Telluria mixta: one gene and its partner. The protein of the gene in region 1 interacts with the protein of each later gene in a pairwise test. Links are inferred from orthologs where the notes say so. Each region holds a gene or a part of one and is shown on either strand. Other genes may lie near its edges. The genes, in order: nth and aceE.

Evidence for each region.
Region 2: the proteins of nth (region 1) and aceE interact in binary tests that used the Escherichia coli proteins (3 or more experiments, as listed by UniProt). The link is inferred for Telluria mixta from one-to-one orthologs.

The regions. Positions count from the first base shown.
Region 1 is NZ_CP119520.1:605,772-611,657, forward strand. Bases 1,613-4,415 are described here. They hold nth (endonuclease III), read left to right. Parts: upstream 1,613-2,591; coding sequence 2,592-3,239; downstream 3,240-4,415. Other genes in these bases: P0M04_RS02640 (hypothetical protein), read right to left, coding at 1,613-1,729; rsxB (electron transport complex subunit RsxB), read left to right, coding at 1,898-2,584; P0M04_RS02655 (cupin domain-containing protein), read right to left, coding at 3,258-3,614; P0M04_RS02660 (AraC family transcriptional regulator), read left to right, coding at 3,679-4,415. Also shown: P0M04_RS02630 (polyhydroxyalkanoate depolymerase), read left to right, coding at 1-894; P0M04_RS02635 (VOC family protein), read right to left, coding at 948-1,361; more of P0M04_RS02640, read right to left, coding at 1,562-1,612; more of P0M04_RS02660, read left to right, coding at 4,416-4,488; P0M04_RS02665 (cell envelope integrity TolA family protein), read right to left, coding at 4,478-5,886. UniProt on the Escherichia coli protein: DNA repair enzyme that has both DNA N-glycosylase activity and AP-lyase activity. The DNA N-glycosylase activity releases various damaged pyrimidines from DNA by cleaving the N-glycosidic bond, leaving an AP (apurinic/apyrimidinic) site.
Region 2 is NZ_CP119520.1:3,202,844-3,209,181, reverse strand. Bases 1,660-4,914 are described here. They hold aceE (pyruvate dehydrogenase (acetyl-transferring), homodimeric type), read right to left. Parts: upstream 4,557-4,914; coding sequence 1,860-4,556; downstream 1,660-1,859. Other genes in these bases: folD (bifunctional methylenetetrahydrofolate dehydrogenase/methenyltetrahydrofolate cyclohydrolase FolD), read left to right, coding at 4,853-4,914; aceF (dihydrolipoyllysine-residue acetyltransferase), read right to left, coding at 1,660-1,771. Outside these bases: lpdA (dihydrolipoyl dehydrogenase), read right to left, coding at 1-427; more of aceF, read right to left, coding at 437-1,659; more of folD, read left to right, coding at 4,915-5,710; P0M04_RS14245 (M3 family metallopeptidase), read left to right, coding at 5,770-6,338. UniProt on the Escherichia coli protein: Component of the pyruvate dehydrogenase (PDH) complex, that catalyzes the overall conversion of pyruvate to acetyl-CoA and CO(2).

The DNA of each region.
Region 1 (5,886 bases):
CTGTCGGGCCACCACGCGACCTTGCTGCGCGACACCGTCCGCGCCCTGCTGCCGGACCAGGACGTCTTCATCACCGACTGGGTCGACGCGCGCATGGTTCCGCTGTCGGACGGTGCGTTCCACCTGGACGACTACATTTATTACGTCCAGGACTTCATCCGCCACCTGGGCCCCGACGTCCACGTGATCTCCGTGTGCCAGCCGACCGTGCCGGTGCTCGCCGCGATCTCGCTGATGGCGACGAACAAGGACGCCAAGCTGCCGAAGTCGATGGTCATGATGGGCGGCCCGATCGACCCGCGCAAATCGCCGACGGCCGTCAACGACCTGGCGGTGGAAAAGCCGTACTCGTGGTTCGAGAACACGGTGATCTATGCGGTGCCGGGCAATTATCCGGGCTTCGGCCGCAAGGTCTATCCGGGCTTCTTGCAACACGCCGGCTTCATCGCGATGAACCCGGGCCGCCACGCCCAGAGCCACCGCGAGTTCTACCAGCACCTGGTGCGCGGCGACGACGATTCGGCGGAAGCGCACCGCAAGTTCTACGACGAGTACAACGCCGTCCTCGACATGCCGGCCGAGTATTACCTGGAAACGATTAAAACGGTATTCCAGGAAACCCGCCTGCCGAAGGGCACGTGGGAAGTGGGCGGCCAGCTCGTGCGTCCGCAAGACATCGAGAGCGTGGCGCTGTTCACCATCGAAGGCGAGCTGGACGACATTTCCGGCGCCGGCCAGACCCATGCGGCGCACGACCTGTGCACCGGCATCCCGGCCGACAAGCAGCAGCAGTTCACGGCACCGAAGTGCGGCCACTACGGCATCTTCTCGGGCCGCCGCTGGCGCGAAATCATTTGTCCGATGATCGGTGAGTTCATCCGCAAGAACGCCTGAGCGTTGCAGATGTCCCCATGAAGAATGCCGCGGCTCGCACCGCGGCATTTTTTTTATTGCGGGTGCCGCGTCTCGATCATCCAGTGCAGGCCATAGCGGTCGATGACGGCACCGAACGCATCCGCCCACGCCGTCGGGCGCAACGGGACGCGCACGTCGCCGCCCTCGCCCAGCGCCTGCAGGATGCGGGCCGCCTCGTCCGCGCTGTCGACGTGCAGATTCATCGAGAAGCCCGCGAACGCCGGCGCCTGATCGGGGTGATGGCCTTCGGAGAAATAGACTGTCGACTCGCCGATGCGCAGGCCGGCGCGGATGATCTTGCCGGGACTGCCGGGCGCGAGGAACTGTGGTTGTGAATCGGGAATCGCCGTCAGCTGGAACAGCACGTCGGCGTGGAGGACGTCACGGTAGAAGGAAATGGCTTCGGCGCACAGGCCGGGAAAATAGATCGTTGGAATCGCTTGCATAAAAGTCGCTGGTTCGGTGAAGGGAATGGCCCAGGGATGCGTAGTGCACGATGTCCTCCTTTCTTTTGTTGTTGGCGCGTCAAGAATAACAGAAGGCCGCTCCCGCGCGAACGGGAACGGCCCGGTATTTCACCTGCCGGGGCCGCCTTGAAGGCAGCCCACGGATGAGTGATCGGTTAGCGATGACGCCGGCGCGCATCTCATGGCGGAGGCCGCATATTGTGTTCGCGCCAGGCGTTCACGCCGTAATGGTGGTTGCGGTAGCGGACAGGCACATTGCGGCTGCGGCGGATCTCGTGGATGGCGGCGGAGGCGGCGCTCAGCAGCGCAGCAAGCTTCGTGGACATGGCGAGATGGTTCTTGCTCATAGACCCTCCTGGTTGTCATTGCCTGGACTCCAGTAGACCATCGGACTGAGCCGTCACTCCGTACGTTGCATCACGAAAGCATGCAGATGGCATTAACCTGGAGCATTTCGACGCGATAGGACTTTTCGCGGATAATGACGGTCTATCCAGTTTTGAAGTAGCACCGCCGTGACCAAGACGCTCGCCGACCAGATCGAAGACCTGCTGCCGCAGACCCAGTGCACCAAGTGCGGCTATCCCGCCTGCCGCCCGTACGCGGAAGCGATCGCGCGCGGCGAGGCCGAGATCAACCAGTGCCCGCCCGGCGGCATGGAAGGCGTCGCACGGCTGGCACGGGTCACCGGCCGGCCCGTCATCCCGATCAACCCGGCCAACGGCGTCGAGCGTCCGCGTCCCGTCGCGTTCATCGACGAAAGCCTGTGCATCGGCTGCACCTTGTGCATCCAGGCGTGCCCCGTCGATGCGATCCTCGGCGCCGCCAAGCAGATGCACACGATCATCCCGAGCCTGTGCACGGGCTGCGATTTGTGCGTGGCGCCCTGCCCCGTCGACTGCATCGCGATGATTCCGCGCACCGACGATCCGGCCAGCGAGCCGACCGGCTGGGCCGCATGGTCGCAGGAACAGGCGGACGCCGCGCGCGCGCGCCACGACTTCCGCACGGAGCGCCTGCGCCGCGAGAAGGAAGAAAACGATGCGCGCCTGGCCGCCAAGGCGCTGGAAAAGATGCGCGCGGTGACGGCGGAACAAACGAATACGGCGGAAGAGCTGGCGGAAAAAGAACGCAAGCGCGCGATCATCGCCGCCGCCATCGAGCGCGCGAAGCAGAAGGCCGCCTCGGACAAGAAAGACTGAAACATCGATGAATCCCGCCAAACGCCTCGAGATCTTCACGCGCTTTCGCAACGCCAATCCGCATCCCACCACCGAACTCGAATACACGACGCCGTTCGAACTGCTGATCGCCGTGCTGCTGTCCGCGCAGTCGACGGACGTCGGCGTCAACAAGGCCACGCGCCGCCTGTACCCGGTGGCGAACACGCCGCAGGCGATCCTCGACCTGGGCCTGGACGAACTCAAGACCTATATCTCGACGATCGGCCTGTACAACAACAAGGCGAAGAACGTCATCGCCACGTGCGAGATCCTCGTGAACCAGTACGGCGGCGAAGTGCCGCGCTCGCGCGAGGCGCTGGAAGCCCTGCCCGGCGTGGGCCGCAAGACGGCGAACGTCGTGCTGAACACGGCGTTCGGCGAACCGACGATGGCCGTCGACACGCACATCTTCCGCGTCGCGAACCGCACGAAGATCGCACCGGGCAAGAACGTCGACGAAGTGGAGATGAAGCTCCTGAAATTCGTGCCGAAGGACTTCCTGCACGACGCCCATCACTGGCTGATCCTGCACGGCCGCTACACGTGCGTGGCGCGCACGCCCAAGTGCTGGAACTGCATCATCAACGACCTGTGCGAGTACAAGGACAAGACGCCGGCGCCGAAGGACGCGTGAGCGACGCCGGTCTTCCCGTCAGATGACCCGGCGCGGCGCCGCCGTCAGCGGATCGCCGCTGTTCGGCGTGCCCGTCGGCTCGATCAGCAGGATGTGCGCTTCTCCCTGCGCGCGCGGCCGGTGGCGCATGCCTTTGGGGACGACGAACATCTGGCCGGGCTGCAGCGTCACCGTTGAACCATCCTCGAGGTCGATCTCGACGCAACCCTGCAGCACGAGGAAGAAGTCGTCGGTGTCGTCGTGGACATGCAAGTGGTACTCGCCGCGCAGCTTCGCGACCATCACGTCGTGACCGTTGAACAAGGCGACCGTGCGGGGTTGAAAGGCTTCCGTGAAGGTGGCCAGCCTGGCGGCCAGATCGATTGCAGCGTGCATGATGTCTCCGATGAAAACCGCATTGTGAAGGGCCGCCGGACCGTGGGTCTTGTACAATCGTTGCATGAACCAGGCCATCTTCGGAGAGCTCGCCAACGGCGTGACGCTCATGCGGGCGGACTTTTCCGACCACGCATCCGAGCGCCACAGCCACGATTGCTTCGCGATCGGCGCCACGACGTACGGCATCCAGCGGTTCCGCTGCAAGGGCACGCAGTACGACAGCCGGCCCGGCGATCTGGTCCTGTTCAACCCCGACGACGACCATGACGGCTGCCGCGGGACGGCGGACGGATTCCGCTACACGATGTGGTACGTCCCCGATGCATTCGTCGCCAGTTGCTTGGACGGCAGCCGGTATTTTTCCAGCCCTCACGCGACCGACCGCCAGCTGGCCGAGACATTCGGCGCATTGTCCGCCAGTCTGGCGCAGACGCCGGCCGAATCGCTGCGCGCGGAATCGCTGATGCGCGCTTTCCTGGGCACGATGCTGGCGCGGCACGGCGCGCGGCCGCAGTCCCTGCCGTCGCTCGCCGCCGGTGCTGCCACGCTGGCCCGGGTGAAGGACTACATCCGCACGTACTACGCGCGCGACATCACCGTGTCGGACCTGGCCAATGTCGCCGGCCTGTCGCGCGCGCACCTGACCCGCGCGTTCACCGCCGCGTACCACGTGCCGCCCCACGTGTACCTCAACACCGTCCGGATCGCGCAGGCGCAAGCGCTGATCCGTCTCGGCACGCCGCTCGCCGCCGTCGCGCTGGAATGCGGCTTCGCGGACCAGAGCCATTTGACGCGGCGCTTCAAGGGCAGCGTGGGCGTGACGCCGTCGGCCTGGCACAAGATGCAGCGCGCCGCCCCGTTCACTTCGTGAGGACCAGCGAAAAGAAGATGCGCGTGGGCCCGTTCGACAGCTTGAAGAACAGCTTGTTGCGGCCTTTCCTGAAGTGCACCACGCGCTTGCCTTCGTTCAGGTTGTAGTCGCGCACAAAGGTGTTCCTCGTCTCGTAGACGCGGCCGAAGAACGAGTCCTTATTGACGTTCCCGCCTTCCCAGACCAGCCGGTCGTTCAGCCACAGCTGCACATCGTCGTCCGCGCCCACCCAGATCGTCAGGTCCTGCTCCGCGTCGAGCATCAACTCCGTATAGCCGTAGTACACGGCGTCTTCCGCGTGCACGGGCGGCTCCAGCGGATAGCGGGCCATGTCGACGTAGTCCCATTTGACGAGGCGTCCGCCCTTGCCCCGATAGGCGGCGTCCAGCACGACACCCTGCTCGGGCGGATGGCGGTAATTGGCAAACAGCCCTGCGCCGTGCCGCCCGGCGAACGGGCCGATCAGGTACCAGCGGTTGACCCACACGCGGTTCGCATAGGTACCGCCCGGGCCGATCATCCTGCCCGTTCCCTTGACCATGCTGGCAGCATCGACGGTGGGAATGTGCGCGACGCCGCCGCCGAACATGGTGCCCGCGCCCCCGATGTAGGCCTGCGTCGCGCGATCCGGCAGGTCGGGATTCCTGAACGCGGCGATCCGGTCCAGCATCGTGCGGCCCACGCCGCCGGTGTTTCCGCTCCCCAGGCCTTGGCCGCTCCGGCCGTTGCCGGCGCCGTCGCCTTTGCCATTGCCTTTACCGTCGCCTTTACCGTTGCCGGTACCACTCTGCGTCCCGCTCGCCGCGTCGGCCGCGACCTGCACGCCGTTCTGCTGCTGTTCCAGCTGATTGCGGCGCTCTTCCAGCGCGACGCGCGCCTTCGCTTCGAGCTGTTCGATCTGCGCCGCCGCTTCGGCAGCGGTCTGCGGTTCGGCGGCAGGCGGTTCCTCCGCCCTTGCCTTCTCCGCAACCTGTTCCAGTGCCTTGTCCTTCGGGATGTCGAGCAGCTTTGCGAGCTGTTCGGCCTTGGTGTCGCGCTCGATCTCGTCGATCTTGCGCGACAAGTCCTTCGCCTGCTTCAGCAATTCTTCCGGCGCCTTCGGCTGCGCGCTGAACTGCACCTCGTCTTCCTTGTTCTCGGCCGGATGCGCGGCGGCGCTTTGTTCGAGCAGGGACTTGATCCGCTCCATATCGTGCACGCGCTTTTCGAGACGGGCCTGCGCCGTCAGCCGTGCGCCCGATTCGACCTGCCGCTGCTGCCGCTCGCGCTGGGCGAGCTCGATGCGCTGGCTGCCCAGGTGATACAGCGCGACGAGCGGCACCGCATGCAGCACGAGCGACATTACGATGAACGGGTGCCGCCGAATCAGGCCGAACGGCGGGGCGAACCTCGGGGCAT
Region 2 (6,338 bases), 2.6 Mb from region 1 along the record:
CCATCATCTCGCATTCGACGTCGACCGGGCCGCTATAGCTGGCCGCGTTCGGAATGGGTGCTGCCGGTGCCGACGGGGTCGGGTGTGCCGGTGCGTACGAATCGGCCGGCTTGTTGGCCGGTGCCTGCTCGGCGGCAGGCGCCGCAGCAGGTGCCGGAGCAGCTGCAGGTGCCGCAGCAGCGCCCGCGCCTGCGTCGTCGACGGTCAGCAGCAGCGAGCCTTCGCTCACCTTGTCGCCGACCTTGACCTTCAGTTCCTGCACGACGCCGGCGTGGGTCGACGGGATCTCCATGCTGGCCTTGTCCGATTCGACAGTGACCAGCGACTGGTCGACCTTGATGGTGTCGCCGGGCTTGACCATCAGCTCGATGATTTCGACTTCCTTGAAATCGCCGATATTCGGGACTTTGACTTCAACGGTGCTCATGGGCTCTCCTTACAGCAGCGTCTTGCGCAGGTCGGCCAGGACATCGGCCAGGTAGGTCGTGAAGCGGGCGCCGGCGGCACCGTCGATCACGCGGTGATCGAACGACAGCGACAGCGGCAGCATCAGACGCGGCTGGAAAGCCTTGCCATCCCACACCGGCTTCATCGAGGACTTGGACAGGCCCAGGATCGCGACTTCCGGCGCGTTGATGATCGGGGTGAACGCGGTACCGCCCAGGCCACCCAGCGACGAGATCGTGAAGGTCGCGCCCTGCATGTTCGCCGGCGACAGCTTGCCTTCGCGCGCCTGTGCGGACAGCTCGCCCATTTCGGTGGCGATCTGCGACACGGACTTCTTGTCGGCGTCCTTGATGACCGGGACGACCAGGCCGTTCGGCGTGTCGGCCGCGAAGCCGATGTTGTAGTACTTCTTGAGGATCAGCTGGCCGTTGGCTTCGTCCAGCGACGCGTTAAAGTTCGGGAACTTCTTCAGCGCGGCGACGGAGGCCTTGATCACGAACGCCAGCATGGTCAGCTTGACCGGCGACTTGGCTTTCGCATACGCGGCGTTCGATTCGACACGCAGGTCTTCCAGGTCGGTCACGTCGGCTTCTTCGAACTGCGTCACGTGCGGGATCATGACCCAGTTGCGGTGCAGGTTCGGGCCGGAGATCTTCTTGATGCGCGACAGCGGCTGCGCTTCGGTCTCGCCGAACTTGGAGAAGTCCAGCGACGGCCACGGCAGCAGGTTCAGGCCTGCGCCACCGCCGGCTGCGGCCGGCGCGGCCGTCGGGCCTGCGGCCAGTGCCGACTTGACGAAGCCCTGCACGTCTTCCTGGGTGATGCGGCCCTTCGGACCGGAACCCTTGACCTTGTTCAGGTCGACGCCCAGTTCACGCGCGAACTTGCGCACGGACGGCGACGCGTGGGCCGATGCGAAGCTCGCGGCAGGCGCGGCGGCGGCGGCCGGTGCAGGTGCCGGTGCTGCGGCGGGAGCCGGGGCCGGTGCTGCGGCGGGTGCCGGCGCCGGTGCAGGCGCTGCGGCCGGAGCCGGTGCCGGTGCTGCGGCTGCAGGTGCCGGCGCCGGTGCGGCTTCCGCGCCGCCAGCGGCTTCCTCGAGCAGCAGCACGAGCGAGCCTTCGCCGACCTTGTCGCCGACCTTGACCTTGAGTTCCTTCACGACGCCCGCATGGGTCGACGGGATCTCCATGCTGGCCTTGTCCGATTCGACCGTGATCAGCGACTGGTCGACCTTGATGGTGTCGCCCGGCTTGACCATCAGCTCGATGATTTCGACTTCCTTGAAGTCACCGATGTCGGGGACTTTGACTTCCACAATGCTCATAGTGTGTTAGCTCCGTATTATTGTCAGCTCAATCATACGTTGCCCCCGTCAGGAACGCTATTCCTGCGGGGGCAACGGGCTTAGAGCATTACTGGGTCACAGGATTCGGCTTGTTCGGATCGATGCCGTACTTGGCGATCGCGTCCGCCACCACCTTCGCGTCGATCTTGCCTTCTTCGGCCAGCGACTTCAGCGCGGCGACCGTGATGTAGTAACGGTTCACCTCGAAGAACTCACGCAGCTTGGCACGGCTGTCCGAACGGCCGAAGCCGTCGGTGCCCAGGACCTTGTACGTGCGGCCGCTCGGGATGTACGCGCGGATCTGTTCGGCGAACAGGCGCATGTAGTCGGTCGTCGCGACGATCGGGCCTTCGGAACCCTGCAGCAGCTGGGTCACGTACGGCACGCGCGGTGCTTCGGTCGGATGCACCAGGTTCCAGCGGTCGGCATCCTGGCCGTCGCGGGCCAGCAGGGTCAGCGACGGGCACGACCACACGTCGGCGGCGACGCCCCAGTCGTTCTTCAGCAGTTCGGCAGCGAACACGGACTCGCGCAGGATGGTGCCGGAGCCCATCAGCTGCACGCGCTGCTTGGCCGACTTGTCGCCTTCCTGCAGCAGGTACATGCCCTTGATGATGCCCTCTTCCGTACCCGGCTTCAGGCCCGGCTGCTCGTAGTTCTCGTTCATGATGGTGATGTAATAGAACACATCTTCCTGCTTCTCCACCATGCGATGCAGGCCGTCCTGGATGATCACCGCCACTTCGTGCGCATACGTCGGGTCGTACGGGACGCAGGTCGGGATGGTCGCCGCGAAGATGTGGCTGTGGCCATCTTCGTGCTGCAGGCCTTCGCCGTTCAGCGTCGTGCGGCCGGCCGTACCGGCCATCAGGAAGCCGCGGGCGCGGATGTCGCCGGCCAGCCAGGCCAGGTCACCGACGCGCTGCAGGCCGAACATCGAGTAGTACGTGTAGAACGGGATCATCACGCGGTTGTTCGTCGAGTACGACGTCGCCGCGGCGATCCACGAGCACATGCCGCCCGCTTCGTTGATACCCTCTTGCAGGATCTGGCCCGCCTTGTCTTCGCGGTAGTACATCACCTGGTCCTTGTCGACCGGCTCGTACAACTGGCCCTGCTGGTTGAAGATACCGATCTGGCGGAACAGGCCTTCCATACCGAACGTACGCGATTCGTCGACCAGGATCGGGACGATGCGCTGGCCGATGGCCGGATCCTTCAGCAGCGCGGTCAGCGTACGCACATAGGCTTGCGTCGTCGAGATCTCGCGGCCGGCGGCGGTCGGGTCGGTGACGGCCTTGAAGTTCGACAGCGGCGGGACCGGCAGCTTCTCGTCGGCCTGCTGGCGGCGCTGCGGCAGGTAGCCGCCGAGGGCCTTGCGGCGCTCGTGCAGGTATTTCATTTCAGGCGCGTCGTCGGACGGCTTGAAGAACGGGATGTCGGCCAGCTTGTCGTCCGGGATCGGGATGGCGAAGCGGTCGCGCATTTCGCGGATGGCCTCGTCGTCCAGTTTCTTGGTCTGGTGCGCCGTGTTGCGCGCCTCGCCCGACTTGCCCATGCCGAAGCCCTTGACGGTCTTCACGAGCAGCACGGTCGGGGTGCCCTTGTTTTCCTGGGCGTTCTTGAAGGCCGCGTAGATCTTGTGCGGGTCGTGGCCGCCGCGGGTCAGGCGCCAGATGTCGTCGTCGGTCATGTTCGCGACCATCTTCAGCAGCTCGGGGTGCTTGCCGAAGAAGTGCTTGCGCACGTACGCGCCGTCTTTCGCCTTGTAGTTCTGGTATTCGCCGTCGACGGTTTCCATCATCACGCGCTGCAGGATGCCGTCCTTGTCCTTGGCCAGCAGGGCGTCCCAACCCGGGCCCCAGATGACCTTGACGACGTTCCAGCCGGCGCCGCGGAAGTCCGCTTCCAGTTCCTGGATGATCTTGCCGTTACCGCGCACCGGGCCGTCCAGGCGCTGCAGGTTGCAGTTGACGACCATGACGAGGTTGTCGAGCTTTTCGCGCGCGGCCATGCCGATCGCGCCCATCGATTCCGGCTCGTCCATCTCGCCGTCGCCGCAGAAGACCCAGACCTTGCGGTTGTCGGTCTTGGCGATGCCGCGGGCTTCCAGGTACTTCAGGAAGCGCGCCTGGTAGATCGCCATGATCGGGCCCAGGCCCATCGACACGGTCGGGAACTGCCAGAAGTCCGGCATCAGTTTCGGGTGCGGGTACGACGACAGGCCCTTGCCGTCGACTTCCTGGCGGAAGTTCAGCAGCTGCTCTTCGGTCAGGCGGCCTTCCAGGAACGCACGGGCGTAGATGCCGGGCGACGAGTGGCCCTGGATGTACAGCAGGTCGCCACCGTGGTCTTCGGTCTCGGCGTGCCAGAAGTGGTTGAAGCCGATGCCCAGCATGTTGGCCAGCGAGGCAAACGACGAGATGTGGCCACCGAGGTCGCCATCCAGGCGGTTGGCCTTGACGACCATCGCCATCGCATTCCAGCGCATCCACGAGCGCAGGCGCTCTTCGTATTCCAGGTTGCCGGGGCAGTGGGCTTCCAGGTGGGCCGGAATCGTGTTCACGTAGGCGGTGTTGCTCGAGAACGGAACATGGGCGCCGCGGCGGCGCGCCAGGTCGACCAGGCGCTCCAGCAGGTAGTGCGCGCGATCGGTACCTTCGAATTCGATGACCGCTTCAAGCGCGTCGAGCCATTCCTTGGTCTCGAGCGTATCCGGGTCGTTGGCGGCTTGTGCCGTCAACTGGTCGAGTTGAGCTGACATTGCTACGTCTCCTTGAGTGTGGTGCCCCACCCGATCCTGAAATTCGTCACGGACGTTTGGTGGCGAAAAGACTATCCCTTTGATAAAGCCTGACGATTCTACCAGTGGAGCACGCAATTTTCAAAATATGATATTCGATTTCATAATGTGAGATGAAGGCCATGTGAGGCGCATGAAATGCGGGTTCTGCCCGACACAGGCACGTCGATAAATATGACAACGAACGGCGCCGGGCGGCGCGCGATACCGTTGCGGCACGTATAATTTCGTTTTTGTCCAGCACACGAGTCCCTGCCATGACCGCCCAACTGATCGACGGAGTCAAACTTTCCCAACAACTGCGCGCCGACATCGCCGCCCGCACCGCCGCCCTCACCGCTGCCGGCCACCAGCCCGGCCTGGCGGTGATCATCGTCGGCGACGATCCGGCCAGCCACGTCTACGTGCGCAACAAGGTCAAGGCCTGCGGCGACGTGGGCTTCCACTCCGTGCTGGAAAAGTACGAGGCCGATCTCTCCGAGCAGGCCCTGCTCGACCGTATCGCCGCCCTGAACGCGGATCCGGCCATCCACGGCATCCTGGTGCAGATGCCGCTGCCGAAGCACATCGACGCAACGAAGGTCATCGAAGCCATTGCGACCAGCAAGGACGTGGACGGCTACTCGGTGCTGTCCGCCGGCGAACTGATGGCCGGCCTGGAAGGCTTCCGCCCATGCACGCCGTACGGCTGCATGAAGCTGATCGAGACGACCGGCGTCGACCTGCGCGGCAAGCATGCCGTCGTCATCGGCCGCAGCAACACGGTCGGCAAGCCGATGGCGCTGCTGCTCTTGCAACAGAATGCCACCGTCACCATCTGCCATAGCGGTACGCCGGACCTGGGCTACCACACCCGCCAGGCGGACGTCGTCGTGGCCGCCGTCGGCCGCCGCAACACGCTGACGGGCGACATGGTCAAGCCAGGCGCCATCGTCATCGACGTGGGCATCAACCGCAACGACGAAGGCAAGCTGTGCGGCGACGTCGACTTCGACAGCGTCAAGGAAGTCGCCGGCCACATCACGCCGGTGCCGGGTGGCGTGGGTCCGATGACCATCACCATGCTGCTCATGAATACGCTGGAGTCGGCCGAGCGCGTCGCCAAGCGCGCATAAGCGCCTTAAACGGCCGGCCCGGGTAAGATGGCGGTGAGATTGAATAAAGGACTCTAGACATGACGACCGAAACGACCAATCCCCTCCTCGACTTCTCGGGCCTGCCCCGGTTCGACCTTATCCGCCCCGAGCACGTCACGCCGGCGATCGAACAGCTGATCGCCGAAGCGCGCACCGCCGTGACCCAGGCCGAAGCACCGGCGCAAGGCGCGGTCACGTGGGACAACTTCGTCGTCCCGCTCGAGGAAGCGACGGAACGCCTCGGCCGTGCCTGGGGCGTGGTCAACCACCTGAACCACGTGATGGACACGCCCGAGCTGCGTGCCACCTACAACGAGAACCAGCCGAAGATCACCGAGTTCTGGACGGAGCTGGGCCAGAACGAGGCGCTGTTCGACAAATACAAGCAGCTGCGCGCGAGCGCCGACTTCGCGAACCTGACCCCGGCCCGCAAGCGCATCGTCGAGAACGCCCTGCGCGACTTCCGCCTGGGCGGCGCCGAGCTGCCTTCGATGCAGAAGGAACGCTTCGCCGAGATCCAGGAAGAGCAGGCAAAACTGTCCACGCGCTTCTCGGAAAACGTGCTGGACGCGACCAACGACTTCAAACTGCTCGTCACGGATGAAGC